DNA from 4 places in the Kurthia sp. ISK08 genome. Region 3 is predicted to be linked to each of the others. Evidence: riboswitches for the same ligand, from Rfam matches in the RefSeq annotation. Region 3 holds a riboswitch; each other region holds the start of a gene.
The links. Region 3 has a riboswitch for cobalamin ahead of ACKVQX_RS08515 (Ig-like domain-containing protein). Riboswitches for the same ligand answer to the same signal wherever they lie in the genome.
Positions count from the first base shown of each region.

Region 1 (8,303 bases), on a different contig from region 3:
AAATTTTATAAGCATCTGGTGATTTCTCTTTTAGCTTTTTAGAAGCGAATGTATGAATTTGTTCTTCGCCACCATATACTTTCTTCGGATCTTTTAAGAATTTTAAATCATATTTTTGGAACATCCAGTGTGGTGCCCATCCTGTAATAACGATATCTTCTTTCTTCTTGATAGCTTGACCAAGTGCTACAGTCATCGCACCTGAAGAAGATTGTTTTAGTTTCCAATCACTTAAGTTTTTATAATCTTTTAAAGCCTTTTCTGTAGCACCCATGATGCCTGCTCCTGGCTCAATACCTGTGATTTCTTTTTTCGCTTGGTCTTTTAAATCTTCAATTGAATCAACCTTCATATAATCTGGTACAACTAAACCAATTTTAGCACCTTTTAAGTTAACACCTAAATCCTCTACTTGGTCTTTATACTTATCATATTGCGCACCATGTGTATGTGGTAGCCATCCAGCTACCATTGCATCTGCTTTGTTATTTGCGACAGCTTCCCACATCACTGCATTATCAAGTGAAGTTGTTTTGACTTTAATGCCTTCTTCTTTTAAAACTTCAGCAATAACATTTGTTGAAGCTACTTCTGTATCCCATTCTACATATGCAAGTTCAACAGTTGGATCTGACTTATCTGAACTTGAAGAGTTACCGCATCCAGCAAGGACTGCTGATAGACCAAGACCTAAAGCTAGTCCTGCTGCTTTCATTGTTTTTGAAAATTTCATCTAATTCACCCTACCCTTTTTTAGTATTGAAACTTTGTGTTAAACGATCAATTAAGATTGCAAAAATAACAAGTGCTAAACCAGCTACAAAACCTGGTCCAACGTCTGCTCTTTGTACAGCTGTTAATACTTTTTGACCTAAACCTTCTGCACCAATCATCGATGCAATAACAACCATTGATAGCGATAGCATAACCGTTTGGTTTACACCAGCCATAATTGTTGATTTTGCTAATGGTAGTTCTACGTTGAATAATTTCTGTGGTCCTGTACTACCGAAAGATTCTGATGCCTCAATTAATTCTTTTGGTACTTGCTGAATCCCTAAATTCGTAAAACGAATCGTTGGTGGGATTGAGAAAATAATGGAAGCAAACACCCCTGGTACTAAACCAATACCGAAGAATGCAACAGCTGGAATTAAGTACACAAAACCTGGCATTGTTTGCATGAAGTCTAAAACCGGCTTCATAATACTTTCAAATACTCTACTTTTTGACATACAAATACCAACAGGAATCCCGATAATAATCGAAATTAAACTCGCAAATAGTACAAGCGTGACCGTATTCATTAAGTCACTCCATAATCCTTGGTTATAAATAAACAGTAAACCAAGTACTGCGAAAATCGTTAAACCGAGTTTTTTCTTCGTTGCAAAAAATGCTAATACTGCAACTAATAAAATAAATACAATTGCTGGAACCATAAGTAAGAAATCTGTAACGGCAAGCATCATGCTTTCTGTATTCTCTTGAATTGCATCAAAGAAACCTTGTCCGTGTTCCGTAATATAATCCATTGCATTATTCGTCCATTTTGCAAGTGGCATCATCGGAATTTGATCGAGTAAATTATTCATGTGCCGTCACCTCCGCAGATGTTTCTTTTGCGAGAGCTTCAATCACTACACCGCGAATAAGAACCCCAACTAGCTGATCATTTTTCATAACAGCTACTGGTGTTTTTGAGTCTGAAATAATTGGCAACACTTCTTCTAATAGTAAATCGTGTGGCACTGTTAAAATATCTTGTTGTACACAATTGATTAAATTTGTTTGGCCTTCTTTTGCACAACGTAATGCGTCGTCTGCAGTTATGTAGCCAACTAATTGTTTTGGCGGTGTCACTGCTAATACCATACTCACTTGTTCATCTTTCATACGTTTTAATGCCATTTTTGGTCCATCATGTGCCGGATTAATCGTTACTGGTTTCACCATGATGTTTTCAGCTGTTAATACTTTAGAACGGTCGATGTCTTCAATGAAGCTACTTACATATTCATCAGCTGGATTTGTTAGAATTTCTTCACCCGTACCGATTTGAATGATTTGTCCATCTTTCATAATGGCGATTCGGTCACCAATGCGTAGTGCTTCATTCAAATCATGCGTAATAAAGATAATTGTCTTCTTCATATTTTGTTGAAGTTCTAACAACTCATCTTGCATCTCTTTCCGTATTAAAGGGTCGAGGGCTGAAAAGGCTTCATCCATTAGAACAATTTCGGCATCGTTTGCGAGTGCCCGTGCAAGACCTACACGTTGCTGCATACCACCGGATAATTGCTTTGGATATTGATCTTTGAAATCAATGAGTCCCGCGTTCTCAAGTGCTTTTTCAGCTTTGACTTTACGCTCTTCCTTTGGAACCCCTCGAACCTTTAATCCATATTCGGTATTTTTTAAAATCGTTTGATGTGGGAATAACCCAAAATTCTGAAAGACCATATTAATTGAATTTCTTCGCACTTGTCGTAATTGTGTTTTATTCATTTTCGATACATCTGCATCGTTAATGTAAATTTGCCCTGTTGTTGGTTCGATTAAACGATTAAGTAATCGTACAAGTGTTGATTTACCACTACCTGATAAACCCATAATAACGAAGATTTCACCTTCTTTTACTTCAAAGCTTGCATCATAAACACCAACAGTTGCACCTGTTTCTTTTAAAATAGTTGATTTACTTTTTCCCTTCTTTACAAGCTCTTCTGCTTGTGTAATTTTTTTTCCGAAAATTTTACTTACGTTTTCCACTCTTATTTTAGCCAAGAGCTACACCTCAATTCGTTGCGATATCAGTTTGTTACAAAATAAGTAACAACTTAACCCTAACAAAAAGTTGTTACTTATGTCAAATGTAAGCATCAAAATGCCATGTTTCCCCTGGGAGAAACATGGCATTTCCTATCATTATTTTATGTTTATGAATCCTTGTCACAACAAGGTTTATATACCTTTTAAAAAGTCGATTTATCCTTTGTATAAAAAATTTTTTACAATATCGAAAGATGCTTCATTTCCAATAAAGTATAGTACATCATTTTCTTTAATTGATGCATATGGTCCAGGTGATAATAAAATCGTTTCACCGCGACGAATCCCGACAATTGTAGCTGTCGTATTTTGCCAGAAATTTAATTCTTGAATGGTCATATCTAAATACAGGCATTCCGATGTTACAGTCACGTTGAATGGTGCAAATGGATTGAGCGAATGAAAACGATTTGTTCGCGACACTAACTCTTGTGACAGTTGTTCCAAGCGCTCTAATTCTTCTTTTTGTTTGGCGATGGATTGAAAGACATCATGCTGAATTTCATTGACTGATTGCACATCTTTTAATTGATGTACAAATTTTGCAGCTTCTTCATAAGACTTGATGAAGACGCCACTCCCCTTTGTAGCTTGAACGATTCCTAAATCTTGTAGTACTGCAATGGCACGGCGCGCCGTTTCAGATGAAACACCATATTTACTCGCTAATGAGGAACGTGCATATAGCTTTTGCCCAACCTCATATTCTCGATCTACAATCTTAGAGGCAAGGTCAGCCGCAATAATTTGATAACGCGCCTGCTTTATTTTTGTTTTTTTCTCATGTTCGGTCATTTACCGAAACCTCACTCTCCATCTCAAAATATATAGTCCATATAGTAGCACTAAATACATTGCTTTTCTATATCTTTACAAATAATTTATACATTTTTAAAGTAAACGAAACATTTTACTGTATTAAAAAGAAGGAATCACGTATAAACACGCAATTCCTTCTTCTCTAGAGTTTAGTTCTGTTAGGTCCCGTAACGAAACAAATTTTGTATTATACTATTCGGAAGTTGGGGAGTTCTAAATAGTCGTATTGAATCATTGAATGGGAATCGTAACGAGAGCACAAAAAACAGCTTCCCCACAGGAAAGCTGTCATCTACTAAAAACATAAGTAGCTAACATCAACCTATCCTCGTAGGTAAATAAAGATGCACAGTAGAATTGGCAGGTCTCCTGGCTCATGGTCACTGTGTAACAGCCCCTTCCCATCTATTTAAAGACAGTGGATATGCTTACTACACTCACATTTACAGTTGCGGGACAGCGCTGGAATCACACCAGCTTCCCTTTTAAGCGAGGCGAATTCAAGGATTCCCTCACACCAATTCAAGCACTATTGATTTACAATTTATATATTATCTTAAAATGTCTAAATTGTCAATCAAATTTCTAAATATTTGACAATATCTTCCTCAAACTGACTTGGCTTATCTTTCGATGCATAACGCGCCACGACATGACCGTCGCGATCTACAAGGAACTTTGTGAAATTCCACTTAATGCTACTACCTAAAAACCCTTTTGAATGTTCTTTTAAATACGTGAATAATGGATGCTCATCTTTACCATTTACATGAACTAATTCATGCATCGGGAACGTAACACCATATTGTAAACGACACTGTTCTGCTGCCGCTTCACCTGAATCTAATTCTTGCTTGAACTGATTTGATGGGAAGCCGAGTACGACTAATCCTTTGTCTTTATACTTTTGATACAATTCTTCGAGTTCTTTGAATTGCGGTGTAAAACCACATTTTGATGCTGTATTCACAATCAATAATACTTTTCCTTCGTACTCTTTCATTGAATACGTTTTTCCATCTTCTAATGTAACGTCTAAATCATAAATAGACATCAAAACACCCCTCAAAAATAATGTATTACTACTACTTTACCTTTTTCATCATTGTCGGAAACAATTCTTTCGTATAGTTGTAAACTTGGTCGGCTGTATATTTCTTTGAACCTTCTCCCCATATAGAGATGGCTGCACCAGAAATTTTTGACGTAGTTTGCTGATGAGATGAATTCCATCTCCCTAACGTCCAGTTCTTTTTAATATCTCGTTTCATATACTGCAGATCCGAACGAATTGAACCTTTTGATGTAAAATCTACATATAAGTAGTAATCATTATAATTATACACTGTGTGTCCTGCTTTTATTAACTGTGGCGCACTGGGACGAACTTTTTCACGATACTTCTTTTCAGTTGTACTTTCGGGTTCACCCGTCCAACTCCAAAATGTAATCGCAATCGTTTGATCTAACTTTTTTAAATCTGCCTTCAATAAAGAATCATTCCAAATCCATATACGCACATGCTTCTTTTGCAAATAACGATTCATTTGATTGAAGTAATGGATGTATTTCACATGATCTTCTTCATCATAGGCAATCTCGTCTCCACCAATATGCATCGTTTTTGTTTTCGGTAAAGCTTGTAAAACTTCACGATATAATGCTTGTACGAATCTTATACTCGACTGATTCGGTGCAATTTGATTCCACTCATCACGCACCAACTTTTTCGCTGCCTTCGGATTCGCTTTTTCATACAGTTTTAAAATAGCTCCCATATGACTAGGTGTATCAATCTCGGGTATTAATTCAATCTTCTTCTTCGCCGCATACGCTTCTAAAGAGCGCATCTGCTTCATCGATAAAAAGGTTTGCTTCGTTAATGGATTGCGATAGAGTCCGTCTTTTTGCTGCCATGATTTCTTTGCTGGCTGTCCTAAAAGTCGACTCTCTAATGCATAGTTTTCATCATCAGTTAAATGAAGATGTACATAGTTCCCGCCTGATTTTTTCACGTCATCTATATACTTCTTTAAAACATCGATTGTATAAGGGCGACGTGCTAAATCTAAATTCATACCGTATTTTTGCTCCTGCGCCTGTGCTACATTTTGTTCACTACACCCTGTTAAGCCTATAAGCATACAAATAGATAAACCAAATAGCCACTTTTTCATAAAAATCCTCCTGATGTTTCCTTACTTCTACTATCTATTATACTTGTTTTTTTAATAAATATAAGAAGTATGGTGCACCAATAATAGCGACAACAATCCCAACTGGAATACTCGATTCTGTTAAAATCGAGCGACCAATCGCATCTGCCACTAATAAGAGAATCGGGCCAATGACAATCGTCATCGGTAAAAAACGTTGATGGCGTGGTCCAACAAGTGAACGGGCAATATGAGGGGCCATTAAACCGATAAAGCCAATTCCGCCTGTCACAGATACTGCAGCTGCTGCTAGACCAACTGCTAATAATAAGAAGTACATACGCTGTTTGTTCAATGAAGCACCTAATCCTACTGCCATCGGCTCACTTAGCCCTAAAATGTTCAAATGGTTCGAACGCATTATAGTAAATGGAACGAGAATGAGTACCCATGGAAGTAGAGCCCATACAAACGGCCAATCGGCTCCCCAAACATTCCCTGCTAACCACCCTGCAATAAAGTCGACATCTGAGCGATTTGCTGAAGAAATCAGCATGACCATGATGCCCGATAAAGCCGCTGCAAATCCAACACCGACAAGAATTAATCGGAATGGTTGAATCCCACGATTTCGTTCATAAGAAAAACTATAGATGAGGAGAGCTGTTATAATCGCACTGACAAACCCAACAATCGGTAATGCATATGAAAAATTCGTTAGCTCTCCTTTTGCAAATAAGTAAAGTACCGTAATTCCAACACCTGCACCTGCATTAATCCCGATAATCCCAGGGTCTGCTAGGTCGTTCTTTGTCAATGTTTGAAGTACTGCACCAGCCACTGCTAACGCAACACCTGCTAAAATTAAAATTAAAATACGTGGTAAACGAATAGAGAATAAAATAAATTCATCTGACACTTCACCGTAACCGAAGAATGTAGCAATCACACTTCGAAAACCCATTGAAGAATAACCAACAGATAACCCTAAAAAAGCACAACAAATAACTAAAAAGACACCTATCGCTAAATAAAATGTATACGTACTCTTTTTAAGCAAAGAAACGCCCTCCCCTCTTCACTAAAATTAAGAAGAATGGTAGACCAATCACAGCAACGAGTGCCACAACAGGTGTTTCATATGGTGCATTCATCGTGCGTCCAATCAAATCAACGATGACCATAAACATACCGCCTACAATCATTGACATTGGAATAACTGCTCGGTAATCGCCACCAACGAATGTACGAACAATATGCGGAATCATTAAACCGACGAAGGCTAAGTTACCGATTAACGCAACCGCACTCCCTGCTAGTAACACGACGATGATGAACATAATCGTCTTAATTTGCATCGTTTTTTGTCCAAGTCCTACAGCTAGTTCTTCATTTAAACTTAGAATCGTTAGTTGTCGACTAATAAGAATACTACCGATTAATGCAATGATGATAAGTGGCATAACGATATAAGCACTCCATGTAATACCTTGTAAACCACCTGATGTCCACATCGAAACATTCTTTGAAATTTTGAATAATAGACCTGTACCATCTGCTACTGCTTGTAAAAACATCGAAACAGCAGCCCCTGCTAATACTAATTTTAAAGGAGACATTCCTTTTCTACTTGTGGCACTAATACCGTACACAATCCCCATACCAACAGCAGCGCCGATTAAACAGGCAATAACAGAACCCATATAATCGAGTTTTGGAACAACAACGAGACCAATGGCTAATGCGGCATTTGCTCCTGAAGTAAGCCCCAGTAAACCTGGGTCTGCTAATGGATTACGTGTTACACCTTGCATAATTGCACCTGCTACTGCTAAAGCCGCCCCTACAAAGACTGCTGCAACCACACGAGGGAATCGTATTTCTCGTAAAATATCAATTTTCTCGCCACCCTCACTCGACCAAATTGCATGCCATACATCTTGAAGTGGTATGATGGCCGCTCCGAGTGAAATCGCAAAAAATATAGTAATGAGTAAGAGTACGAAGGCGATAAGCAATTGGAGCCAAAGTGACCATGATCGAAATAATTTCAGCATATTTTCCTCCGTCCTTTCTATGTAAAAAAGGTTACCCAGCTATGGATAACCTCTTTTTATTATCATCATTTTACTTTCCTAAAAATGACTTTTTAAAGAAATCTAATTGGAAATCAAGTGTCATCATGTCATTGAAATAAAATTCATTTGCATTGACACGGAATACGCGATTATTTTTAACGGCTGGAATTTCTTTATAGTATTTTGTTTTTGTGAATGCTGGATCTTGATCACCGAATACAGATAAAATCATGTAATCGCCTGCATATTTTTTTAATACTTCACTTGATACAGCATAATACCCTTGTTTTAAAGCATCTTTTTTAACAGCTTCTGGCATGTTTAATTTCATTGCTTGATATAAAATTTCTGTACCACGTCCCCAGTTATTACCGTAAACGTAGATTTCTTTACCGAATGATTCGATGACCGATAC
Region 1 covers NZ_JBJXHL010000001.1:182,549-190,851, forward strand. The annotation lists gene ACKVQX_RS00880 (glycine betaine ABC transporter substrate-binding protein) at 1-733, opposite strand, end outside; gene ACKVQX_RS00885 (proline/glycine betaine ABC transporter permease) at 744-1,595, opposite strand; gene ACKVQX_RS00890 (glycine betaine/L-proline ABC transporter ATP-binding protein) at 1,588-2,790, opposite strand; gene ACKVQX_RS00895 (GntR family transcriptional regulator) at 2,992-3,630, opposite strand; cobalamin riboswitch at 3,996-4,191, opposite strand; gene ACKVQX_RS00900 (glutathione peroxidase) at 4,232-4,708, opposite strand; gene ACKVQX_RS00905 (family 20 glycosylhydrolase) at 4,740-5,831, opposite strand; gene ACKVQX_RS00910 (iron ABC transporter permease) at 5,869-6,870, opposite strand; gene ACKVQX_RS00915 (FecCD family ABC transporter permease) at 6,863-7,867, opposite strand; gene ACKVQX_RS00920 (iron-hydroxamate ABC transporter substrate-binding protein) at 7,938-8,303, opposite strand, start outside.
Region 1: it holds a riboswitch for cobalamin, as region 3 does, so the genes downstream of both, ACKVQX_RS00895 (GntR family transcriptional regulator) here and ACKVQX_RS08515 (Ig-like domain-containing protein) in region 3, are expected to answer to the same signal.

Region 2 (8,303 bases), on a different contig from region 3:
TACGAAATTGATAGGATTTGATGCATACAAAAGATTTATAAGCATAAAAAGTAAAAACCCTTAGAATAATACATAATTCAATCATTCTAAGGGTTCTTTAGTTTTAAATTATTTTATATTAAAAATTTGAGGTGAGTTAAAGTGAAATAGGTTGTTTTTTAATCTGGCTTCTTAATTGCTTTGCAGCACTTACCATATTTTTTAGTGCGTCAACGGTTTCTTTTTCGCGACGTGTTTTAAGTCCGCAGTCTGGATTAATCCAAAATCTTTCTTTTGGAATGATATTCAAACTATCTTCTAAAATCGTATACATTTCTTCTACACTCGGTACCCGTGGACTATGAATATCATATACACCTAAACCAATACCATATGGATAAGGTGTATGTTGCAATGAGTGAATTAATTCACCGTGACTACGTGAAGTTTCTAGTGAAATAACATCTGCATCTAGTGCAACAATCGGTTCAATAAAATCATTAAATTCACAATAGCACATGTGTGTATGAATTTGCGTACTTGGTTGAACGGCAGCTGTAGCTAATTTAAATGCATTAATTGACCAATCTAGGTAATCTTGTTGACGCGACTGTCGTAATGGTAAACCTTCTCGTAAGGCAGGTTCATCGACTTGAATGATTTGGATACCACTTTTTTCGAGTGCAAGAATCTCTTTTTTAAGTGCAAGTGCAATTTGGATAGCGACTTTACTACGTTCGATGTCATCACGTACAAATGACCAATTTAAAATGGTGACCGGTCCTGTTAACATTCCTTTGACTAAACGATCTGTTTGTTCTTGAGCATCTGTTGTTTCTTTAACAGTCATCGGTTCAAGCCATTCAATATCGCCATAAATAATAGGGGGTTTTACACAACGCGAACCGTAAGATACAACCCAAGCTTTTTTAGTAAATGCAAAACCAGCTAGTTTTTCTCCGAAATATTCCACCATATCTGTTCGTTCAAATTCACCATGAACTAATACATCTAAATCTAAATCTTCTTGAATTTTAATCCAGCGATTTGTTTCTGCACGTAATTGAGTTTCATAAAGCTCTGTTGAAATTTCTTTTTTACGCCATTGCGAACGTATTTTTTTGATTTTTTCTGATTGTGGAAAGCTTCCAATAGTTGTTGTTGGAAAATCAGGTAAGTGTAATCTGTTTTTTTGTGTAATAATACGTTCTTCGAAAAGCTGTGAACGATTAAAATCTTTCTTGTTAAGTTGTTTGATTTCTTGTGCAACAGTCGAGTTATTCCGAGATACATCGGTAGCAAGTTTTTCAATAACCATTAAATTTTCTTTTATTATAGATGGGGTTTCAAAAGATTGATTACGAATATAATAAGTGATATGACGCAATTCATCTAATTTTTCATCTGCAAATGCAAGTGCATTATATAAGACAGTTGGCAATGCTTTTTCAGCAGCGGTTGTGACAGGTGAATGTTGCAAATTACAAGAAGGTTGTAGCCACAATGCTTTTGGCGAAACTAATTGTAAGATAGCTTCAACTTTTTGTGTGACCTCTTTTAAAGGGCTGACCCAAATATCACGACCATTAATAATACCAGCAGCTAATACTTTATTTCCTGGGAAACTGTATTGCTTGATTGCTTGTAAATTATCTTTGTATCCATGAACAAAATCCAATCCAATACCTGCTACAGGTAGTTGTACAATTCTTTCGTATTGTGGAATTGCTTCAAAATAAGTGGAAATCATTAAATTCGCACCTGGTACATGATCAGCTAATTGTTGATAAATCACATCAATTAATTGTAGTTGTTCTTCGTCTAACTCTTGCGTGAACATTGGTTCTTCAAGTTGAATCCATTCAGCTCCTGCATCTACAAGTTGTTGAATTACTTGTTCGTAAAGTGGTAATAGTTGCAAAATAAAAGATGCGACTGTTTTTTCGCAATAGCCTTTTGTTAGCTGAATAAAAGAGTATGGACCAATAAATGTTGGTTTTGGAGTTGTTGATAATACAGATTTTGCTTCATTGAATAAATCAAGTAAGTAGTTGTGTCCTAATGATAGTTTTTGTTGTTCGTATTCTGGAACGATGTAATGATAGTTCGTATTAAACCATTTCGTCATTTCGCACGCAATTGTTGTGTCTGAGCCACGTGCCATCGCATAATATGTTTTCAATGAAGGTTCTGATTCTAATGTATGATATCTCTCGGGAATTAGACGGAACATAAAAGCTAAATCTAGCATACGATCATAATAAGTAAAGTCACCGACTGTTATTTGTTCAATTCCTTTATCTTGTTGTTTTAGTAAATTTGCTATGCGTTGATTTTTTAATTCTTTTTCAAATTGACTTTCTGAAAGTTGTTGATTCCAAAATTGTTCTACTGTTCTTTTCCATTCGCGGTTTTCACCAATATATGGATATCCAATCGTTGTACTTGATACAGTTGTCATTATAAAAACCTCCTTTTGAATTTACATAAACCAAAATAAAAAGACTATTTCTTAAAGGAAATAGTCTGAAGCGTTATCTATGCATACTGAAAAAGAGGATAATTTCCCCGTCTATGCGCACAGAACACCACCTATCTCCACGTAGGTATTTGGTGTGTACTAGAAGATGGCTGGTCTCCTGACTTATGTTCAACATTTTTCAAGCCTTCCCATTAAAGAACAGTGGCGTTGTTTGAAAAACTCCCAATTACAGTTGCGGGACAGTGGCGAATTTACATCGCTCTTCCCATTTAAACTTATTTTCATAAGTACCATTTCTTACACGTTATGTAATTAGAGATTACTATAACATAAAAATATTAGAATAAAAAGAAAAAGAGGAATATTCAGAAAAATATACAACTATTTCATCTGAGAGATTTAATTATTAGAAAGAAGTTAGGAAATAAAAAAGTAATGTATTTTAAACACGAAGAAGTGAACCAATAGGAACGTGTAGAAAACCACCTTCAGCAAAAATAGCTTGAGCTGAAAATTTTATAGGAAAGTAGTGATTAGAAGTTTGAATTTATATCCACATGCTACTGACTTAATGTAACGGAGAAAAAGAAGAATTCTATACGGTTTTCAGGTAGCACTTCAGTTTGAAGAGGATGAGACATAACTGTGAAAATATCATCTTATATGAGCATGAAAAATCGGAATCGCGCTATGGCGAGGTTCCGGTTTTTCGTTGCGAACTCTAAAAGAGAAAAATGAAATGTTTTTTCTCACCCTCTTTTCTTCTGATGAATATTTAGTCATTTAAAAACTACATCCCAATTTTTAGACATATCTAAAAATTGGAGATGTAGTTCAATCATACTTTTATAAGACTTCAGCTTCTTGAAACACCTTGCTTTGCAAATAGGTTAGTTTTTTTGCCATGACTTCCGGTTTCTCTTTGAAATCTTGATTCATCCAATAAATAAAAAAGCCAAGACTTGCATATGTTGAGTAGTAACTAAGAGCAGGTACCTCAATCGGTAAGTCATCTTTTAGTGCAATCTCTTTACCGGTTAGTTGTACGAGGCTGTCACAAAAACGATTTTGAGAACCAGGCAGCATCTCTCCTTTAATAATGAGAGAGAAAATGAATTGATTTTGATAAATATATTCAAAAATAGCTAAGTGGAGTCGCTCATCTGTAGATGAAATTTTCCCCAGTGCTTGGTAACTCTCTCTAAAGTAGGTTAGTAGTTCTGTAAGATAATCATCAAAGATTGTGCAAAGAAGGTCATCTAAATCTTTATAGTGAGAGTAGAATGTAACACGATTACATGTAGCTTGCTGTGCAACTTCCGTTACTGAAAGTGAACGTAAATCATGTCCTTCTTTTAAAAGATGGATGAGTGCAGCTTTTAATTTTTTCTGTGTGCGTAAAATTCTACGATCTTGTGAAGAAGACATCAAATCATTCCTTTCATAATGTCATTATGCCATTATTTCCATTTAACAGAAAGTTTATAATTACCTAAATTAGGCTATGTGTGAACAAGTTGTGTTATAATTAATTTAAAATTAAATAGTTTATTATTAAAATATTTAGCGCTTTTCTATTGACAGTATGCATGAAAGTTTGTTAATTTACAAGTGTAGTTTATTTCTGAAAGATTTTAAGGAGGAGTTTTATAATGGCTCGTTTAGAAGGTAAAGTAGCAATTATTACAGGTTCAGCTCAAGGTATGGGAGCTGCACACGCAAAAAAATTCATTGAAGAAGGCGCTAAAGTCGTTCTTACTGATTTAAATGAAGAAAAAGGTAACGCATTTGCTGCAGAACTTGGCGAAAACGCTATTTTCGTAAAACAAAACGTTGCAAACGAAGAAGATTGGAAAAACGTTGTAGCGAAAGCTGAAGAAGCATTCGGTCCAGTAAACGTACTAGTAAACAACGCTGGTATTACTATGGCTAAATCAATCACTGATACTTCAGTAGAAGATTACCGTAAAATCGTTGAAATCAACCAAGTTTCTGTATTCTTAGGTATTAAATCAGTTGTTTCTTCAATGGAAAAAGCTGGTCAAGGTACAATCGTAAACATTTCTTCACTTAACGGTTTAGTTGGTGGCGCTGTAGGTTACACTGATACTAAATTTGCTGTACGTGGTATTACAAAAGCAGCAGCTCTTGAGTTAGCTCCTAAAAACATCCGCGTAAACTCTGTACACCCAGGTGTAATTGCTACACCAATGGTTGTTCAAGAAGATACTAAAGCAGCAGTTGAAGCATTCTCTAAAATGATTCCTATGGGTCGCGTAGCTGAGCCAGAAGAAGTTTCTAACTTAGTTCTTTACTTAGCTTCTGAAGAATCAAGCTACTCAACTGGTTCAGAATTCATCGTTGATGGCGGTATGTCAGCACGTTAATTCGTTTTACCAAACATTTATAGCTTCTATTGATTTTCTCTTATTGTATCTTGAGGTATTAGCAGGTAGAGAATCTTTAAAAGGAAGGATTGCGCATTGGCGTAGTCCTTCTTTTTATATAAAAATAGGTGTTTGACATGAGGATAAGAAGTCGTTATATTTATGTGGAACCGGTACCATATGAGTTTCAGAGGAGATGAAAAGATGCCGACAATTCGAGATGTAGCAAAGGAAGCGGGTGTATCTTCATCTACTGTTTCACGTTATCTAAATAAAAACGGGTATGTGAGTGAAGAGGCAAAAAAGTCGATTCACGCAGCAATCGAATTACTGCGTTATCGACCTAATGAAATGGCACGTTCACTTGCGACGAAAAAAAGCCAAATGGTGGCTTTGCTTGTGCCAGATATTACGAATCCTTTTTTTACAGAGTTAGCAAAAGAAATTGAAGAACAAGCCTATCAATACGGCTTTACAATGATTCTTTGTAATATTGGAAATGAACATGAAAAAGAAAAACAAATCATTGAACAATTGCAACAGCAGTATATTGCAGGATTATTTATTGCGACAAAGCAAATAGAAGCGAGTTACTATGAAAAGTTGCAAATTCCCATGGTCGCTGTAGACCGCGTTTTATCAGAGAAGATTCCGACAATCAAGACGGATCACTTCCTCGGAGGTCAAATAGCTTGCCAACACTTGATGGCTTGTGGTGTAGACAATGTACTATGTATTCGAGCATCGAGTGAAGAGGATGTTGCAAATGAACGAATAGCAGGCTTTTATTCTTGCGCACAAACATTACAAATTGAAGAAGTGATTAGTGCATATGAAGTGGAAGCGACAAAAATTTTGGTGCTTGAAAAACTACAAAATCGAACATATGAAGCAATCTTTGCAAGTAGCGATGCAATGGCAATTGACACGTTAAAAGCGATTCAACAAATGAATTTACGTATTCCAGAAGATATTCAGTTGATTGGTTATGATGGTATTCGCATGACAGAATGGACGACACCTACGATTACAACGGTTGCACAACAAATTACGCAAATTGGACAAAGAGCTGTTCGCTGTTTATGGAAGCAAATGCAAAATGAAGACATTCTAGAACGTCACCAACTTGTAGCACCTATTTTAATAAAAAGAAATTCAACTAAAGGAGAATAAATATGATAACAGTCATTGGTAGTATTAATATGGATATTGTTGTAGAAACAAATCTATTTCCGAAACAAGGAGAAACCGTTTTAGGGGAGAGTTTTCACACTGTTCCAGGAGGTAAAGGAGCAAATCAAGCGGTGGCAGCGGCTCGATTAGGTGCGCATGTACATATGGTAGGTGCACTAGGTAATGATGCTTTTGGACAAGTGTTACGAAACTTATTAAAAGTAGAAAGCGTACAAGATCAGTTTGTAGAGACGACATCCACTGCTACAGGAATTGCCAATATTATTTTATTCGAACAAGACAATCGAATTATTGTAGTACCTGGTGCAAATCACGATGTTACAAAGGAGTCAATTGATGCAGCGCGTGAGCAAATTGCCAAGAGTGAGTTAGTCATTATGCAATTAGAAATTCCACAAGAAACGGTAGAATACGCACTTGATGTGTGCCAAGAATTAGGTGTAAAAGTACTGTTAAATCCAGCGCCAGCAGAGAATTTTAAAGAAGAGTGGATGGACCGTGTCGCATACTTCACGCCAAATGAAACAGAATGTGCAGATATTTTTAAAGACGATGTAGAAAATGCGCTTGAACGTTATCCAAATCGTCTGATTGTGACACTAGGAGCAGATGGTGCACGTTACTATGATGGTGAAAAACATGTGATTGTGAAAGGTTTTAAAACAGTACCAAAGGATACAACAGGTGCGGGGGATACATTTAATGGTGCTTTTGCTTATGCTCTAACTACAGGTGTAGGAATCACAGAAGCGGTTAAATTTGCGAATATCGCTGCTTCTTTATCTGTTGAAAAGTTTGGCGCACAAGGCGGTATGCCAAAGGTGGAAGCAGTGCAAGCCCGCTTAAAAGAAGCAAGATAGATGAGAAGTGATGAGGATTAACCTCGTCACTTTTTTATATTAAAAAATAAAATCTATATTCTTATGATAATAAAGTTATAATATTTTGTTGAATCTTTTGTTATATAATAATTGTCAGAGGTGATGATAAATGGAATACAAAAAAGTTTGTTTAATTAAGAAAATTATACTATTTTTAATGCTAGGAGTAATAACGTTGTCAGCCTTCGCTACAACAGCAAGTGCAGAGTTAAATGATGATTCAGCACATAACGCAAAATATAAGTGTACGTTAGTCATTGATAAACAAACAAACGATACAACATATGCTAAATGGGGCGTGAATTATAAAAAAGGCAAAACATTTAAATATGCTCTTGGTAAAGGTGAGGTTTGTGTTCAAGGGAAACAAGGTGCTGTAAAGGGATATTATTATAAAGATAAATATGAACATTATGGAAATGTTGTAGCAATTTATAATAATTTTGTTAAGTACTCAGGTGAAAAAACGTACTTACCATCTTTGGGTTTAAAAATTAACGGGAAAAAAGTAGATGGTTTTATCTTAACCTCATACATTACGGATTCAGCTGCTAAAATCACAGGCAAGAAAATGCATGTAGTTTATACGCAAAATTTGCGCTCTAAACCAGCAGTTTCAAGTAAGAAATTGAAGAAGGTTTATCAAGACAAAAGCGTTGTGAAGGTGAAGAAAGTAAGTGGTTCATGGGCTTATGTTTACTCTTACTCCACAAAATCATACGGTTGGATGCCACGTAAGTATTTAATCAGCAGTTTCACAGCTAATCGCATTGTTGAGAAAACAGTGAAGCCGAAAGTTGAATACGTGGAGAGCAATAGTATTCCAGTAGGAGAGAAAAAAATATGGCAAAAAGGAAAATCAAGTAAATATACGTATATTTATAAAGATAAATATTCAAATGGAAAACTATTAAGTTCGAAATTATATAAAAAACATATTGATGTTGAAGGATATTCAACAATTTATAAATTAGGAGTTGAATAGAATATGAATAAACTACTAACTACACTCGTATTATTCGGGTGTAGTTTTTTTCTGTGGTCACAAAGTGTTCTAGCTGTAATTCCAAAAGAAGAACGCGAAACACATTATGATATACAATGTAATATTACAATTGACGCAAATCGACATGATTATGCTCAAAAAAATAATTTGAGATGATTTATCGTTTGAGCTTATTAATACGAAAAAAACACAAACCATGCAATTTCATGTTCATACCTTTTACTTCAGTGTTATAATGTACGTTGAAACTTTTGAAAAAGAGAGGAGTCAACAATCAAATGCAAAATGAACAAATGAGGCTCCAAGCGTGGGTTGAAAGTGGGCAAGTTGCTGTACCACAGTTATTTTTTAAGCATTATAAAAATCTTTCATTA
Region 2 covers NZ_JBJXHL010000001.1:82,037-90,339, reverse strand. The annotation lists gene metE (5-methyltetrahydropteroyltriglutamate--homocysteine S-methyltransferase) at 137-2,440, opposite strand; cobalamin riboswitch at 2,591-2,771, opposite strand; gene ACKVQX_RS00410 (TetR/AcrR family transcriptional regulator) at 3,308-3,889, opposite strand; gene ACKVQX_RS00405 (glucose 1-dehydrogenase) at 4,114-4,848, shown strand; gene ACKVQX_RS00400 (LacI family DNA-binding transcriptional regulator) at 5,053-6,021, shown strand; gene rbsK (ribokinase) at 6,024-6,902, shown strand; gene ACKVQX_RS00390 (G5 domain-containing protein) at 7,099-7,908, shown strand; gene ACKVQX_RS00385 (hypothetical protein) at 7,912-8,085, shown strand; gene ACKVQX_RS00380 (DnaD domain-containing protein) at 8,208-8,303, shown strand, end outside.
Region 2: it holds a riboswitch for cobalamin, as region 3 does, so the genes downstream of both, metE (5-methyltetrahydropteroyltriglutamate--homocysteine S-methyltransferase) here and ACKVQX_RS08515 (Ig-like domain-containing protein) in region 3, are expected to answer to the same signal.

Region 3 (8,303 bases):
CGCTGAATCACGCGTTCATTTTGTAATACGATAACGTCTTCCTTTTTACGATTTGTTAGTGAAAAAGAAGCTTCATGATCCGTCACTTTTCTTGTTGAGATGACGGGCTTTCTATCTAGTAGTACAGGTGCTTTTATCGCTAAAATCGGATAGGGCTTCTCTTTTTGCATCTGTTTTAACTTTTGAACAAGTTGCGTATTTGAACTGTACGGATAACGTTCTTTTAATAAAGCAAGTAATCCTGTAATATGCGGTGCTGCAAACGACGTACCCGTTACATAACTCACTGTACCAGAACGGTTAATCGCTGGCACATCTTCACCAGGTGCTAAAAAATCAACCCGTCCTTGATGATTTGAAAAACTACTAATATCTTGATAACGATTAATCGCTCCAACACTGACCACTTCTTTATAACTTGCTGGATAACGAACCTTTTCATAGTAACCATCATTGCCTGTAGAAGCGATCATTAAGATACCTGCTTTATTTGCCTTTTGGATGACTTGATGTAGTGCTGTTAAATCATTCGGAAGTCCAGAAGATAAGTTAATGAAATCGATTTGATGATCAATCGACCACTGAATGGCGCGTACAATATCAAAAGCAGAGCCTTTTTTTGTGCCATCTGCATATTTTAAAGCATATATTTGAACATCGGGTGCAATCCCTTGCGAAAATCCATTAAGTAGATGCGGCTTAGCAGCAATAATCGACGTAACGAGTGTGCCATGTCCTAAACCGTTATGACCGCGGTCAATCGAATCTGCTTCATTCACAGTTGTATTCGGATCGTCTGGTGCAAATACGAGGCGTTGCTTGATGGCGTGTTGCAAACTCGGTATTGTCGCTACACCGGTATCAATAACAGCTACTTTCACATTTTTCCCTGTATAAAGTGATGCAGGTGTGACAGGAATACGTAGAAGTGATAAATTCCACGTTGGTTTCGTCGGTTCATTTAATAATGTGACAGCTGTATTTTTTTCAATCGTACTATCTGGGAAAGCTTGGTGAAAAGTACGCTGTTCAGCTGTTGTAAGGTCCGTTAAGATGAGTTGTAAATCTGGCAATATTTCAGCGTTTTTCGGTAACTGTTTCTTCATATCAACTACGTCTTGATGTGGTGTAGAGATGATGACTTCTTCTGCAGCAGCGCTTATGGAAGATGTCATAACGAGACCTAGACAACAACTTGCCGCCAATAATAACCTTTTCATACCAAACCCTCCTTTAAAGTGTTGTTACTCCATTATATGAAAAATGAAGTCCTGTATTCAATAGTTGTCCTGAAAATTGAAAAAGAGCAGCGATTACTACGCTACTCTTTTAATTTAGGTCGTCTGCATGACCCCGTATTTAATTTTTAACCGTTCTAGCTTATCACCAATCGGTTTTGTAAGTAACCACAGGAAAATGACATTTGAAATCATATACGTAATAGTGAATGGAATCGCTGTGATGATTTTAGAACCATACACAATCCAACTAAAGCCGTTACCAAGCGATAAAACCGTCCAAATATCCATAAGCATCGAATACATGATACCTGAGAAAATCCCGTAAAACAGTAATGAGATTTTTGATTCCATCCAGTTCGTTTTACCGAGTAATCCAGCAATGTAGCCGAGAATACCAAGCGTGAACATTTGAAAAGGTGTCCAGGGACCTTGACCGAATAAGATATTCGACGTAACAGCAGATACAGCCCCTGTTAGAAAACCAGCTTCTGGACCAAGCTTAAAGCCTGTAATCGCAACAAGCGCTGTCATCGGTTTAAATGCTGGGATAAAGGCGAATGCTGCACGTCCTGCCACCGTAATTGCCGACATCACTGCGATAATTAATACTTCTCTCGCATCGGGTTTTCGTCTTTCAAATGATAAAAAGAAAGGAATACAAGAAAATACCATGACAAACATGGAGATTAAATTGTATTTTCCATCTTCTAATAAAGTCGCTCCAATTAAAATCCCAATAGGAATAATCACAAAAAAGATAATGAGTGAAATGACCTTTTTAGACATGTGTCATCACCTCTTGTAGAGATTGACAACGTGCAATTAACTGCTCTGTCGTTACAACATCTTCAAATAATTGACGACACATACGATTCGTCGCAGTCGTATAGAAGTGATTACCACTGTAAAAGGCAGCTGGTGTTCCTTTTGCGACGATTTCACCGTCAAAGAACATCGCACAAGACGTTGCATGTTCAGCCGAGAATTCGACATCATGCGTCACCATTAAAATTGATGTCCCTTGACTTTGTAAGTCATGTAGAATACGAGCTAATACTTGTTTAGATTCACCGTCTAGCCCCTTCGTTGGCTCATCTAGTACTAAGATTTTTGGATTTTTAAGTAGTACTTTTCCAAGTGCGACTTTTTGCTGCTCACCACCGCTTAAATCATATGGATGTTGAGCAAGTAGATGGCGAATTTGAAGTAAGTCAATTACGCGATCAATAGCTGCTTGATCTTTTGACATCATGGCGAGTTCAAGTTGCACTTCTTTTTCGACAAGCAATGTTGTTGGATCTTGTGGTAGCATCGAAATCATACCTTGATACAATTCTTTTTTTGCATATTTTTTAAGTGGCTTGTTAAAGATTGTTACTTTTCCGCGATGCGGTTTTAATAGCCCCGTTATTAAGCCGAGTGTTGTGGATTTACCCGTCCCGTTTCCACCAACAATACTTAGAAATTCACCTTGATGGAGCTGAAAATTCAATCCTCGAATTAAATCTTCTGCATGACGGTCATAGCGAAACCATACATCTTGTACATCTAGTACGACTTCACCAGAAGGCTCTGCTTCTTGAATTTGTTTATGGTCTTTTTCGTAATGCTTTTCAAGCCATGTGCGTCCGTCACGAATCGTTAAAGGTGTTTCATCTGATTGCTTGAGTGCATGATGTACACGAAGCGGTGTTGGCAAACCAAGCAACATTGGATGATGTGCATCAACATGACGTAAACGTGTAGCCGCTTTAATGGGTGTATCATTTGCAATAATTTCACCTGCATCTAAAATAATGACCCGATCTGCAATCGGATATACTTCCTCTAATCGGTGTTCAACCAGCACAATCGTTAAACCGAGTTCTTTATTGAGCTTTTGAAGTGTTGCGATAAATTCACTCGCTGCAATCGGGTCGAGTTGTGATGTAGGTTCATCTAGAATCAGTAGTTGTGGTTGCATCACCATAATACTCGCTAAATTGAGCAGCTGTTTTTGACCACCTGATAAGTCTGTTGTATTTTTTCGGAACCATGTTTGAATACCGAAGAAGCTTGCCATTTCAGCAACGCGACGACGGATTGTCATAGAATCGTAACCCAGATTTTCAAGACCAAAGCTCAATTCATGCCATACTTTATCCGTTACAATTTGTAGTTCAGGTTTTTGAAGTACATAACCGATTTGACTGGCTGCTTCACGCTGAGGCAAGTCTTGTAAAGCGACACCATTGAAATGAATCGTTCCAGACATTTGACCATGTGGCGTTAATTCACGTTTTAAATGCTTTAATAATGTACTCTTACCACATCCTGATGTTCCGCATAATACGACGAATTCACCTGCTTCAATTTCAAGAGAGATGTTTTTTAAAGTTGGTTTTGTTGCAAGTGGGTAACTAAACGTTAATTGATTGATTTCAATGAGCGCCATTTGAATGCCTCCAGTACTTCAATAAAAATAGGTAGTGACACGAGTATACCATAACTAATCGTCATGAAAATCATCGAACCGTCCCATACGATTGGTGAGAACGTTGGATAGTAGTAGAATTCGTTCCAACCGAAATAGCTACATAGCAGTTGCATGATAAATAAAATGAAAATACCGCTGAGTGCAATCCCATCTAATCGATCAAAGCGAAATAATGAAAAAGTTGAGCGCCCCTTTAATCCGTAGCCGCGCGCTTTCATCGAATCAGCTGTTTCAATTGCATTTTCTAAAGCCCACGAGATAAGGATGGATAAAATACGAGTTCCAGCTTTAATACGATGCCAAACCGAACCTGAACTAGGGTCCATGCCAATCGCACGTTGCGCATACATAATCTTCTTAATTTGATGACCGAATAGAGGTACAAGGCGCATCGTTAATGAGATTAGTAATGCCACAGCAGGGGATACTTTCGTAAATAAATATAAAAATTTATCAGATGTCATGACCGCATTAAATGCACTAAACCAAAAGATAATGGCGATTAACATGATAGAAGCAGCAAATCCATAAACAATAGCTTCGACTGTAATCGGTTGTTCGTTGATATAGAGAATCGCTGTTTCGCCTTCATGAATGAGTAAAGGGTTTAAAATAGCTGCTACCAACATGAATGGAAGCAGCCATTTAATCGATTTCAAAAAACTTTTCTTTAATAAAAGAAAGCTTGTGACAGTTGCACCCGTAAAACTAATCATAAGAAGAATAGGATGCATGTAAAACATCGTTAAACCAATAACAGCGAAAAAGTAACTGAAAATAACGAGTGGGTGAAAATCATGAAGTGATTTCATCTAACTACCACCCTAAGTCCGTTCCACCATTAGTTGTATATTGCAACTCAATGCGGTCACCATCTTCAAGTTCATAATTACCTACGCCAACAGGTGCCTTTCCACCGTTAACTGTATACATCCAGCCACTTAATGAACCTGCTTGTTTTTCGTTTATATGATTAATCCCGATAATATAAATACCGTACATTGGATTTTTTTCGTAATTAATATAAATACCGTATTTTGAACGTAGTTTTGAAATGGCATCCCAAGCTGTATCGCCTTCTTTAACTTCAATTTTTGCGTTATTTAATAGTACACCACTTGCTGGTACATATTTTTCACTTTGTAGGTTTTTCGGTAATAGCTCATAATGATCAGGATTTAGTAATGTGCGCATGCCAATTGTAATCGTTGCATATTCTTTTTTCGCTGGTTTTTCTACAGGTTTTTCAGGTGTTGACGGTTTTGGTGTCGATGGCTTCGGTATAGAAGTCGTTGTCTCTGGTTTTTTCGTTACCGTCGTTTCTTTTTTCGGTTCGTCTTTTTTGACTGGTTTTTCTGTTTTTGTTGGTTGTTCTTTAGAGGTATTATTAGATGTTGTTGTTTCCTTTTTTGCCTCTGGTTTTTGTGTTTGAGATGGTGTCGATGTTGATTTCTCCACTGTAGAAACGGACGAATTCGTTGACGTTGTCGTGTCGTTTTCAGATGTAGCAGCCACTTCTTTCGTTACAGAACCTTTATCATCTTGCGCCGTTTCTTTTGTTTCTTCTTTTTCTTTTGCTTTTTTCTGTTCTTCGTCATTTAGAACAACGACTTTTTTTGCTTCTTCCTCTTGCTCATTTTCATATTGCTGTGCGGTTTGCACTTTACAGCCTGTTAAAAGTAAGGTTGCAGATAGCGCAAATAGTATAATTTTACTTTTCATGTTGTCCCTCCTTTTAAGATAGCAATAGGGCTGTTCCAAGATTTACATCTTAGAGCAACCCTTATTCGCTATGTGTAAATCTTATTTACTTTTTACTGTAACTGTAACGGATTTACTTGTGTAATTTGATTTTTTCGCATACACTTTTACTTTTGTTTTTTCTTTTAATGTTGGTACTTTAATTGAGAAAGAACCTGTTTTTGTGCTGGCAGTTGCTTTATATGTTTTGTTTCCAATTTTTGCATATACTGTTGCACCTTTTGTTGTTGATCCGGTTACTTTTTTAGCGCCTTTTACAAGCTTACTTACTTTTGGTGTTGCAGGTGTTAAACGATCAGCCACTTTTTGTGTAATGGCTTTGCTCTTATTACCAGCTAAGTCAGTTACATAGAATTTCACTGTCGCATTGGCTTTGAACGCAGTTTTTACTGGATATGAGAATTTACCTTTTGCATCTGCTTGAACTGCTGCTAATTTTTTCGAACCATTATAGATTGTAACCGTTGCATATGGTTCTGTCGTACCTGAAATTGTTTTTGTTGTGTTCGCCACTTTTGTAACACTTAATGATTTTGGTGCAGTTGTATCATACTTTAAAGAAGAAGCTTTTGCATCTGCTAAATCAAAGAATGTATTTTTATCTGATGCATAACGATCATACGCAACAAGACCTAACATTGCACTTGTTGTTGCAAATAGTTGTGGACTTTTTTGATCTGGTGTTGTTTTAAAACCACCTGTTTTTGCATCAAAGTTTAATAACATATTTGACACAGCCCAGTGACCATTTTTAATAAATGAACGTGCTGTTTTTGGATTAATGCCATTCTCTGTTAGAGCGATGACCACTTGAGCTTGTGAATCGACACTATTACCGCCCCATGGATTATAACCTGCAACATCTGTTAATTGGCTTGACATATAATCTAAACCTTTACGAATTGACGCTTTGACAGCTGGATCTGAATCATAGTTCGCAAGTGCGCTTAACACCATCGCAGCCATGTCGACACTCACGCCATTTTCAACATCTTCAGCCCAAGAGAAGCCACCATTTTCAAATTGTGTACTTACTAAATAATCAACCATAGATTTACGTGAGAAATCAGCGTATTTTGCACCTGCTGGGAAGCTATAATCTTTCGCTTCTAAAGCACGTAATACATATAAATAATCTGTGATGTATAAACTTTTCGCTGCTTTACCTGCTACTAATTTATCACCTAATAAGTTAATTAAGTTATAACCCGCAACATTTTTCGGATCTTTACCGATTGCAGTAATCGCTAAAATTATTTTTGATAATGCGCCTGGCGAACCACTAAATTGACCTTTTTGCTTCTTTAATTCACGTTCAACATCTTTATAGAATGTTGTGTAGTAATCTTTACTTACAGCGTAATTTGAACGCGCAAAATTAAGTACTGCATCTGAACTTTGGTAAGTTGGTGTTGATACATCTGGTAATGAATAATAATAGTTCGATGTTGCTTTTAATGTATTCGCTACATCAACTTTTTTAACTGTTGGTACTTTTGCTTCTGCTTGTAAAGCCGTTGCTGGTACAGCTGAAACGACTAAAGCTGCTGATAATGTTGCTGGAATCACCCATTTTGATTTAAACATAAAAATAACCCCCAAATTGTTTTGATTTGGAGGATTAGCTAACACGAAAAGCTCACGTTCTAAAGACATGAAGAATTATGTAACAATATTTATACTTACGTGCGTCTAATCCACCCCTCGAAGATTGAAACGAATGATGAAAGCAGGTCTCCTGGCTCTATGATCACATTACTTTGACAACTTCCCGTATAAACACAGTGTTTATATGTCATTTCATCCCATATTACAGTAGCGGGGCTGCATCGGATTTTCACCAATTTCCCTATTATCTAGCCTAAAACTAGCACTCTCATCTGAAAGAATATTCAATTATCTTAATAGAAAGTATTCCATACTCTATAAAAAAAGTAAATAACTTTTCATAAAAGAAGGTCTTAGGACATACAAAAACCTCTACTTTACACATTAAGTGGAAAATAGAGGTTTAATACCTAGCTAATCTCTTGAATTGTGGCGTCTCTCTTATACTCATTAAATGCATACAATTGCTCCTCTGTTAATTGTTTGACATATAAATGGTAATTCATCGACTCCAACCCATAATTTTCGCAAGCCTGACAATATATTTGATAACCTTCCATAAAGTGTTCCATTGAACATCTCTCCTTTTGTTATATAACAGTTTTATTTGTTGTACTTAATATATAACAGATGAAAAAAGATGTCAACTCATTTTCTGAAAATTCAACGAAAATATTTGGTTTACATAATAATATTATTTTTGAAACAAAAAACACCTTGAGATGACAAGGTGTTTCCACGACAAATGAGTCTGTATAGTTTAAGACAAATGAGCCTTTATTGATTCGGTGTAATCGCAAATGAGCGTACGGGAAAACCAGATGCTTTTTCAGGTTTAGCCACGATATTAAAGATAACTGCCCCTTTTGCCGGAAGTTGATCTAAATTCGTTAAAAGTTCGACTTGATACGTATCTTGTTCTAAAACGAAATACTCTGCGGCTAATGAGCCATGTTTTCGATATTCTTCACTCGAATCTGTATCAAATGTTTCATGACCAATCGCTTTAATGCCTCGTTCTTTGAATAAAAAAGATAATACTTCGACAGACCAACCTGGCACATGAGCCACGCCTGCTTCATCAATATTATTAAAGATATCATGGTCGGGCCAGCGCTTCGACCAGTCTGTGCGTAATGCGACAAATGAGTCGGCTTCAATGATGCCATTTTGATCCTCAAATGAGAGGATGTCTTCAATCGTTACCGTGTGACCTG
Region 3 covers NZ_JBJXHL010000003.1:368,027-376,329, forward strand. The annotation lists gene ACKVQX_RS08490 (S8 family serine peptidase) at 1-1,220, opposite strand, end outside; gene ACKVQX_RS08495 (ECF transporter S component) at 1,335-2,027, opposite strand; gene ACKVQX_RS08500 (ABC transporter ATP-binding protein) at 2,020-3,675, opposite strand; gene ACKVQX_RS08505 (energy-coupling factor transporter transmembrane component T) at 3,648-4,529, opposite strand; gene ACKVQX_RS08510 (DUF4430 domain-containing protein) at 4,534-5,439, opposite strand; gene ACKVQX_RS08515 (Ig-like domain-containing protein) at 5,521-7,065, opposite strand; cobalamin riboswitch at 7,189-7,371, opposite strand; gene ACKVQX_RS08520 (transcriptional regulator) at 7,497-7,658, opposite strand; gene ACKVQX_RS08525 (cyclase family protein) at 7,864-8,303, opposite strand, start outside.

Region 4 (8,303 bases), 310 kb from region 3:
AACGAGTACCTCTAGTTGGCCACGATCATGTTCTTTCGCGTTTGTCAGCACCGCTTTGTCTGGATACGAACACCCTTTCTCTGCGTATACAAGGCACAAATGGAGCTTGATGCCCGACTTTGTTTTGCAGAATTCAGCCCATTTGTGATTATTCAAATTGAGTGGCAATGTACTCGAATCAATGATTTTCAGCGGTGTTGTCGTTTTCCGGCGATGCTCATATTGAGATTTCTCATGAATCTGAGCGACTAAATCGAGAAAAACTTGCTGGAACACGTCTGTTGGAATTTGATTTAATCGGCGACCTAATTGCGAAAAGCTAATCGATTCTAAATCCGTTGCTTTTTGAAGGTCGTCTGAAAACAATGTCTCACTGACAGCACGTAAACTTTCGATTTCGTTGAGTTGTGCAAACAGCAGTAATTTCAAGAAGGAAGCGATCTGTAGCTTCTTTGTATAGTAATTTAATTGATGGGATTCTACCAATTCCTCTAATTTTGTCGAGGATATCGGTAAAAACCATTGTTCAAATGATGTTTTTCGTGTAAACTTATCCATGCTTATGTCCTTTGTTTTGGATTTGGATGGTTTACTACCGCTCAACCAGTATAAAGGATTTTTTTATGCTTGGATTATGTTACAGAAAATTCAGATTTTTAGAAAGCGTTGAATTATTTTAATGCGACGCTAGTGAGTGATTTTGATTGTTGAATTTTCTTGTGAAATTTTATCTGAACATAGAGGGATTTAAAACACTCTTTATGAGTAAGCGGATTGAAATATATCATTCATTCATGCTAACGTAATTCTTTCCGCTTCACCAAAACAAGCAGGTAAATCAATACGATTTACCTGCTTGTTTATCACATACTCATATGAAGTTTTTCACCTCCACTACATCTCGTCATGTAGTGGCTTTTTTGAGTTGTTCGAGCTGTGTATAGAGCTTGCTTGCGATGGCGCTGTGCGTGTGTGTATTCAGCCAGTCGCACCAAGCGATACCTGCTTCATATAACGCCTCCATCCATACATTCATTTCTGCTTCCACTGTTTGTTCGTCGATCGTGCAGCGAATCATACGTGCACGTTGTTGTTCCATCTTGATCATAACCGGTGTATTTGGAAAATATCTTTCTGCTGTGCCGCGTTCTATACATTCAGCAAAACCATCTACGATATATTGCCAGAGTGTATGTAATTCATCGGGTGCATGTTCGGTTGAGAGGTGTTTGGTAGCTGTTTGAATGGTGAGAAAGCCTTCAGCATTTGAAAAGCCACCTTGCAAACGAACATGATGCGCCTGATGAAGCAGTTGTGGTTGATTTTCTTCATCATAGACATATGTTTGGATCTGCATTCTCTGTACCTCCTACACGAGCATGGTTTGTCGTTTCATCTTCTCCCATAATTGTACACGACTACGCGGGTAGTCGGCGAGGTTCTGAATGCCTAGTTCTTTCGCTACTTCAAAGAGTAGCGGGCGTTCTAAGTGTGCTGCTTGTAAAATCGCCTGTTCTTCAAAGAGGGCGACAGGATCCCCCATATACGTCATCTGTCCGTCTTGCATAACGAGTACGAGGTCAGCCCATTCATATGCGAAGTCTACGTCGTGCGTCGATAAAATAATCGTCCGTTCTTCCGTATGAAAGTCATTCAAATGTTTCATAATTTGATTGGCATAGTAGCGGTCGAGTCCTGCAGATGGTTCATCTAAAATTAAAATATGGGGTTCCATTGCGAGAACACCTGCAATCGCCACGCGTTTTTTCTGTCCCAAACTTAAAAAGTGAATGGGCTTTTTTCGTAATGATTCGAGTTCAAGTTGCGTAATTATGTGTTCAACCTGTGCATGTATTTTGTCAGAAGACCAGCCGAGGTTGGTCGGGCCAAATGCGATGTCTTGTTCAACCGTTCCAGAGAAGAGCTGTGCGTCTGGATCTTGAAAGACGATACCGACCTGTCCACGTAATGCTTGAAGTCCTTTTCGGTTATATTGATAGGGCATATCATGCATAAAAATTGTCCCAGTCGTTGGTTGAAATAAGCCATTCAGATGTTTAAATAGTGTGGATTTTCCCGCACCATTATTGCCAAGCAGTGCAATTTTTTTCCCTTGCGGTAACGTGAATGATAGGTCGTGTAATGCGATTGTACCGTCAGGATATTGGTACGATACATGGTCAAATGTAATCATAAATAAAAACCTCCTAGATAAACTGCGCCGAGTAGGCATAAACTAACGCCAATACCAAGCCAGTTTCTGCGTTCGGTTTGGTACGTTACATAATGGCTTGAAATATCTTCGTTGTAGCAACGAGAAGCCATCGCCTCATGAAGTTGTTTTGAACGTCGAAAAACATCTTTAAACATGGCCGTCACTAAATAACCGACAGATTGAAACCAGCGGCGCTTTTTTTGATAGCCAAGACGGGATTGCTGGGCTTCATAAATGGCCTGCATACTTTGTAAAAAGACAAAAATAAAGCGATATGTGAGTTCACATAGTTCAATAAAAATAATCGGTATTTTTAATTGACGCATCGCATATGTGATGGCACTAATCGGCGTTGTGAGTGCAATAAAATAAAGACAACTAATACTTGCGAGCACCGAGAAGAAAAGGTGAAACGCTGTATCGACACTCGCTTTTCCGATAAAAAGTTGTACACTTCCAAATGACATACTCCAATAGTGAGGGGGAAGTGTAGACGTTGTAAATGAAATAAGAATCGAAAAAATACTTGTCAGCAAAAAGAAACCAGGCAAAAGAAGTAATTTACAATAGAGTGATAATGGTATTTTAGCGGCAAATAAAATAAAAGTACTCATTACGAAAAACGTAATGAGTGAAATAAGTACATCCTTTGTGATGACAGCGAATAGCAAAAAACTCAGTGCCAATACCATCTTCTCTAAAGGATGTACGTTGCTTAAACGATTCGTATAAGCATATTGATCAATTGGAATCATGCGAAACCTTTTCTTTTTTCGTACGACCACGCATTAAACCGAAGAAGTAGCCGATAAAACCTGCACCAATTGCCGCTTGTAGTGCAAATAATAAACTTTCGATTTCGCCACTTGGTGGTTCCCAAATGCTCGAGAACCATGGTTCATAGCTTTTGTCGATTTCGGTAATGGCTGCTTCTGCTTCACCATCCGCACCGCCAAATTCAGCACCCTTTTGAATAAATAAAGGGAAGATGGCAAGGGCGATGACGATGAAAAGGAAGAATAGGTTCTTTTTCATTATTCAGCTGCCTCCTTTTTCTTCGTAAAAATATTTAACATACGTAACTCTGCCACATTGTATTTTCGTAAGAAGTTCATAACAATGACCGTTAATAAACCTTCACTAATCGCAAGTGGAATTTGTGTGAATGAGAAAATACTTGCGAATTTTGCGAATGAAGCAAGCATGCCGCCCGCTTCTGATGGGAAGGCAAGTGCTAATTGGAATGATGTAATTGTATATGTACCGAGATCACCAAGCATTGCGGCTAAAAAGACAGCAACGGAGAATGACCAACCTGCTTTTTGAGCGCCTTTGAATACATACCATGCGATAATTGGACCAGCAACTGCCATTGAGAAGGCATTCGCGCCAAGTGTTGTAAGTCCGCCATGTGCAAGTAGTAATGCTTGGAATAGTAACACGATTGAACCGACAACACTCATCGCCAGTGGTCCGAATAATACAGTACCTAAGCCGACACCTGTTGGATGTGAACAACTACCTGTAACCGATGGGATTTTTAATGCGGATAAGACGAAAGCGAAAGCCCCAGATAATCCAAGCATCATCTTCGTTTCAGGATGTTCTTTTACAGTTTTTCGAATCGAACGAATCCCCATAATGATAAATGGTAGGGAGATGGCCCACCAAAAAATCGCCCACTCAATCGGTAAAAAGCCTTCCATAATGTGCATCGCATTCGCACGATTTGGCACGATTAAGAGAATGGGTAAAAAATAAACTAGCTTTAATAATTTCTTCAACACGTTCAAACGTCCTCCTTTTTCTTTGAGAATGTGCACAAAAAAACCTATTCTACAATATAGAATAGGTTAAAAAAGACATAGCAAAAAAAGCTGTCTTTCATACGCCTATCCTCGTAGGGTGAAATCAATCTTCGGTGGCAGGTCTCCTGGCTTCGCCTCATCATGTATCAACACCTTCCCGTTCATTGAACAGTGGCATATCGTTCATACACTCCGCTTCACAGTTGCGGGACAGCATCGGATTTACACCGATTTCCCTTTTAAGTAAGTTCATCAAAAACTTACACCATCGAATCGTTAAAATTATTTGATATTTCTAAAAAAGCTTATCATAAAACGCTAAATTTTGACAATACGTATTTTTTTTAACAAAAATTTTTTATGTAAGAATACTGGATAAATGCAGAGATTTCAGTGTTTTTTCAAGGTAAATAAACTTTAATAATATTCTATCAAAATGAATTTTCAGAAAAGTGTCTTGAAAGTTAGACAAATTATGGTTATGATTATAACCAAGATTTTGAAATTACATATAACGATTGTATTTTAGGAGTGCCTATTATTTTTAGGTTAAAAGGGAAAATGGTGAGATGCCATTACAGCCCCCGCTACTGTATAAGTGTCGAAACAGTCAGATCCATTGGCGAATTGCTGAGAAGGGACTGCGTTCGGATACACTTGAGTCAGGAAACCTGCTTCTAAAATCGGACAAACTTTTCGGTGGGAAGAGATTTGGACAAACTAGTAGTTGGGCTACGTTTATTTCGTTATGCTCATTTTTAGGATGTTCAACCTCTATTCGCCTAGAATAGAGGTTTTTTGTTTGCGCAAAAGCGGATCGTTCGGATACATACGAGGGGGATGTTAGACATGACAACTTGGAATTTGAATGGTGTGCAATCACACGTATTAATTTGTAATGGTAGTAGCTGCATGCGTAAAGAGGGAGAAGAGATTACACAAAAAATTCGCGCGGAAATTACAGCGCGTAACTTGGATGAGCAGATTCATACATCACGTACACGTTGTAACGGACGTTGTAAAGATGCATGTGTCGTTGTGCATTATCCAAAAGGCGATTGGTATAGCATTACGTCGGAAGAAGAAGCGACACGTTTTGTAGCGCAACTTGCAGGTGAGCAAAAAACGGTTGTACCGCGTATTACATTTGAAAATGGCGCGTTCGTTCGTAATGAAGATACACCAGCGATTAAGGGGATTTCAAAAGTGAAGGAGGAAGTTTAATGACACAACAAGGAAAATTGTATGTCGTTGGCTTCGGTCCTGGAGACTTTCAGCATATTACGAATCGTGCAGTAGAAGTATTAAAATCATGTGACGTTGTCATCGGTTATAAAACCTATGTCGATTTGATTCAAGATTTAATTACAGCGACAGCCGTAATTAGTACAGGGATGACAGAAGAAGTGTCGCGTGCGCAAGAAGCAGTAAAACAAGCAGAGGCAGGTAAGTCTGTTGCCGTTATTTCAAGTGGCGATGCAGGTGTGTATGGTATGGCAGGACTTGTGTACGAAGTGTTAATTGAACAAGGTTGGACGGAGAAAACAGGTGTACCGATTGAGATTGTGCCAGGAATTTCAGCTATTAATTCATGTGCATCATTACTAGGCGCACCCGTCATGCATGATGCTTGTACGATTAGTTTGAGTGACCATTTAACACCATGGGATCTAATTGCAAAACGAATTGAAGCAGCTGCGATGGCAGACTTCGTTATTGCTTTTTATAACCCGAAAAGTGGTCGTCGTACACGTCAAATTGCGGAAGCACAGCGCATTTTACTGATGTATCGTCATCCAGATACGCCTGTAGGTCTAGTGAAAAGTGCTTATCGTGAGACGCAGCAAATTCAGATGACGACGCTACAAGAGATGTTGGAATACGATATTGGGATGTTGACGACCGTTGTCATTGGGAATTCGTCGACATTCATGTATGACGGGAAGATGATTACACCGCGTGGTTATCAGCGTAAATATACACTTGGTGAAGAAAAACAACCGTTAAAGCCGCATCAGCGTTTGAAAAAAGAAGCAGAACCATGGGCGATGGATCAGGAAACAGGAAAGTCATACGCGCCACAAGCGATTGCTACAGTGGAGCCGAAAAAGCCTGAAGTAGATACGTTAGCACTTGCAGAGGAAGCGCTTGGCTATCTTGGTGGAACCGTTGTTGAACCGAAACAATATGTTCACCAGAAGATGGAGGCAATTTTCGAGTTTGCGGTCAGCCCAGGCGTAGCGAATAAGAAGATTACACCACAGCAAATGCTTGTGTTAGCCGAAGTAGTGGGTGAAAAAGGTTCGATGGAATATACGCCAGACCATGAATTTATTCTTCGTATTCCAACCACATCACCTGAACGTATTACCGATCGTTTGCGAGAAGTCGGTCTCATAATCGCACCGGTTGGCGATGTTGTGAAAATGAAGGCATGTGATTTCTGTGACGGTGAAAAAGCCGATGCGATTCCATATGCAGATGCACTGCAAGAGGCATTTGGTGGAATGAGCTTACCGAAAACATTAAATATTGGTTTTAATGGCTGCGGAATGGCTTGTTATAAAGCAGTGATGGATGATATCGGAATTGTTTACCGAAAAGGTGCATTCGATGTCTTTATCGGCGCAAAACCTGTCGGACGGACAGCGCACCCGGGTCAACCTGTAGTTGAGGGACTAGACAAAGAACAGTTAGTACCTCTTGTAGAATCGATTATTCAAGAATACAAAGCAAATGCGCATCCGAATGAGCGCTTATTCAAATATTTTAAACGTGTGAAGAAGATTGGAAACTTTATTTATCAAGATCTCACACCAAAAATCAAAATTGCCCCTGCACCTTGTGGGGATTAGGAGTGTTGAAGATGAAAACAGCAGTATTAATCGTAGGTCATGGTAGTCGTCTACCAGCAGGAAATGAAGAAGTACGTCAATTTGCAAAGCGTATTGAAGCGCAATTACCAGAGCAACTTTTAGTGGAAACATGTTTTTTAGAATTTGAAAGTCCAAATATTGCACAGGGAATGAAGGCGTGTGTCGAGCGCGGCGCAGAAAAAATTATTACGATTCCAATTATGCTTTTACAAGCAGGGCATTCAAAAATTCATATTCCAATGGCGATTGATGAAGCGAAAGAATTGTATCCACATGTATCGATTACATATGGTCGTCCATTAGGCATTCACCCAAGTTTAATTGATATTTTAGAGTACCGTTTAGCAGAGAGTGGTTTTGTAAAAGACGAACAAGATGAAGATACGACGGTCTTATTAGTAGCACGCGGCGGTAGTGATTTAGATTCAAATAGTGATGTTTATAAAATCGCGCGCTTATTGTCAGAGCAAATTGGTGTGCGTAATGTAGAGCCTGCGTTTATGGGTGTGACCTATCCAACAGTGGATGAGGGGATTGCACGTTGTGAAAAATTAGGTGCGAAAAAAGTATATATGCTACCGTACTTCTTATTTACAGGTATCTTAATGGAGCGCATGACTGATTGGAAAGCGCGCTATGATACGGAATACGATATGGATATTACATTATGCGAATACTTTGGCTACCATTCATTACTTGAAAAAGTGGTGATTGAGCGTATTGAAGAGGCGTTAGCTGGCGATGTGAAAATGAACTGCGATACGTGTACATATCGTATTAATGCATCTGAATTTGTCGACCATCATCACCATCACGACCATGATCATGGGCATCACCACCATCATCACAATCACGACCACAGTCATGACCATGCGCACGAACATAAGGAAGTGCATCAATAATGTTTTTTCTAGCAGGAACGAGTGATGCGCGTGCGTTAGCTGTTCGACTGAATAACCATCACGATGTTTTAGCAACAGTAGTGACAGATTCAGCGGCTGCGAGTTTGCAAGCAGAGGGAATTGCGACACATGTGGGGCGCTTAACAGCAGAAGAGATGGCTGAAAAAGTGACAGCACGCGGTGATCAAATCATTGTCGATGCAAGTCATCCCTATGCAGAAGAAGCATCAAAAAACGCACAACAAGCGGCACAGTTAGCAGGTGTCCCGTATTGTCGCTACGAACGGATGTCTGAAGATTATGAAAATGACTTGATTACAGTTGTTGAAACATATGAAGAAGCAGCGCTTGAAGCGAAAAAGCGTAAAGGGAATGTGATGTTGCTGACAGGGAGTAAGACGCTACAGATTTTCACGAAGCATTTACTTGGTGAAGAAGAGATTACATTAATCGCACGCATGTTACCGCGCATTGACAATATGGAAAAATGCGAAGCACTTGG
Region 4 covers NZ_JBJXHL010000003.1:61,002-69,304, forward strand. The annotation lists gene ACKVQX_RS06880 (IS4 family transposase) at 1-558, opposite strand, end outside; gene ACKVQX_RS06885 (hypothetical protein) at 905-1,357, opposite strand; gene ACKVQX_RS06890 (ABC transporter ATP-binding protein) at 1,370-2,194, opposite strand; gene cbiQ (cobalt ECF transporter T component CbiQ) at 2,191-2,970, opposite strand; gene ACKVQX_RS06900 (energy-coupling factor ABC transporter substrate-binding protein) at 2,957-3,250, opposite strand; gene ACKVQX_RS06905 (energy-coupling factor ABC transporter permease) at 3,250-3,930, opposite strand; cobalamin riboswitch at 4,121-4,308, opposite strand; cobalamin riboswitch at 4,536-4,717, shown strand; gene ACKVQX_RS06910 (ferredoxin) at 4,873-5,247, shown strand; gene cobJ (precorrin-3B C(17)-methyltransferase) at 5,247-6,878, shown strand; gene ACKVQX_RS06920 (sirohydrochlorin chelatase) at 6,890-7,801, shown strand; gene cobK (precorrin-6A reductase) at 7,798-8,303, shown strand, end outside.
Region 4: it holds a riboswitch for cobalamin, as region 3 does, so the genes downstream of both, ACKVQX_RS06910 (ferredoxin) here and ACKVQX_RS08515 (Ig-like domain-containing protein) in region 3, are expected to answer to the same signal.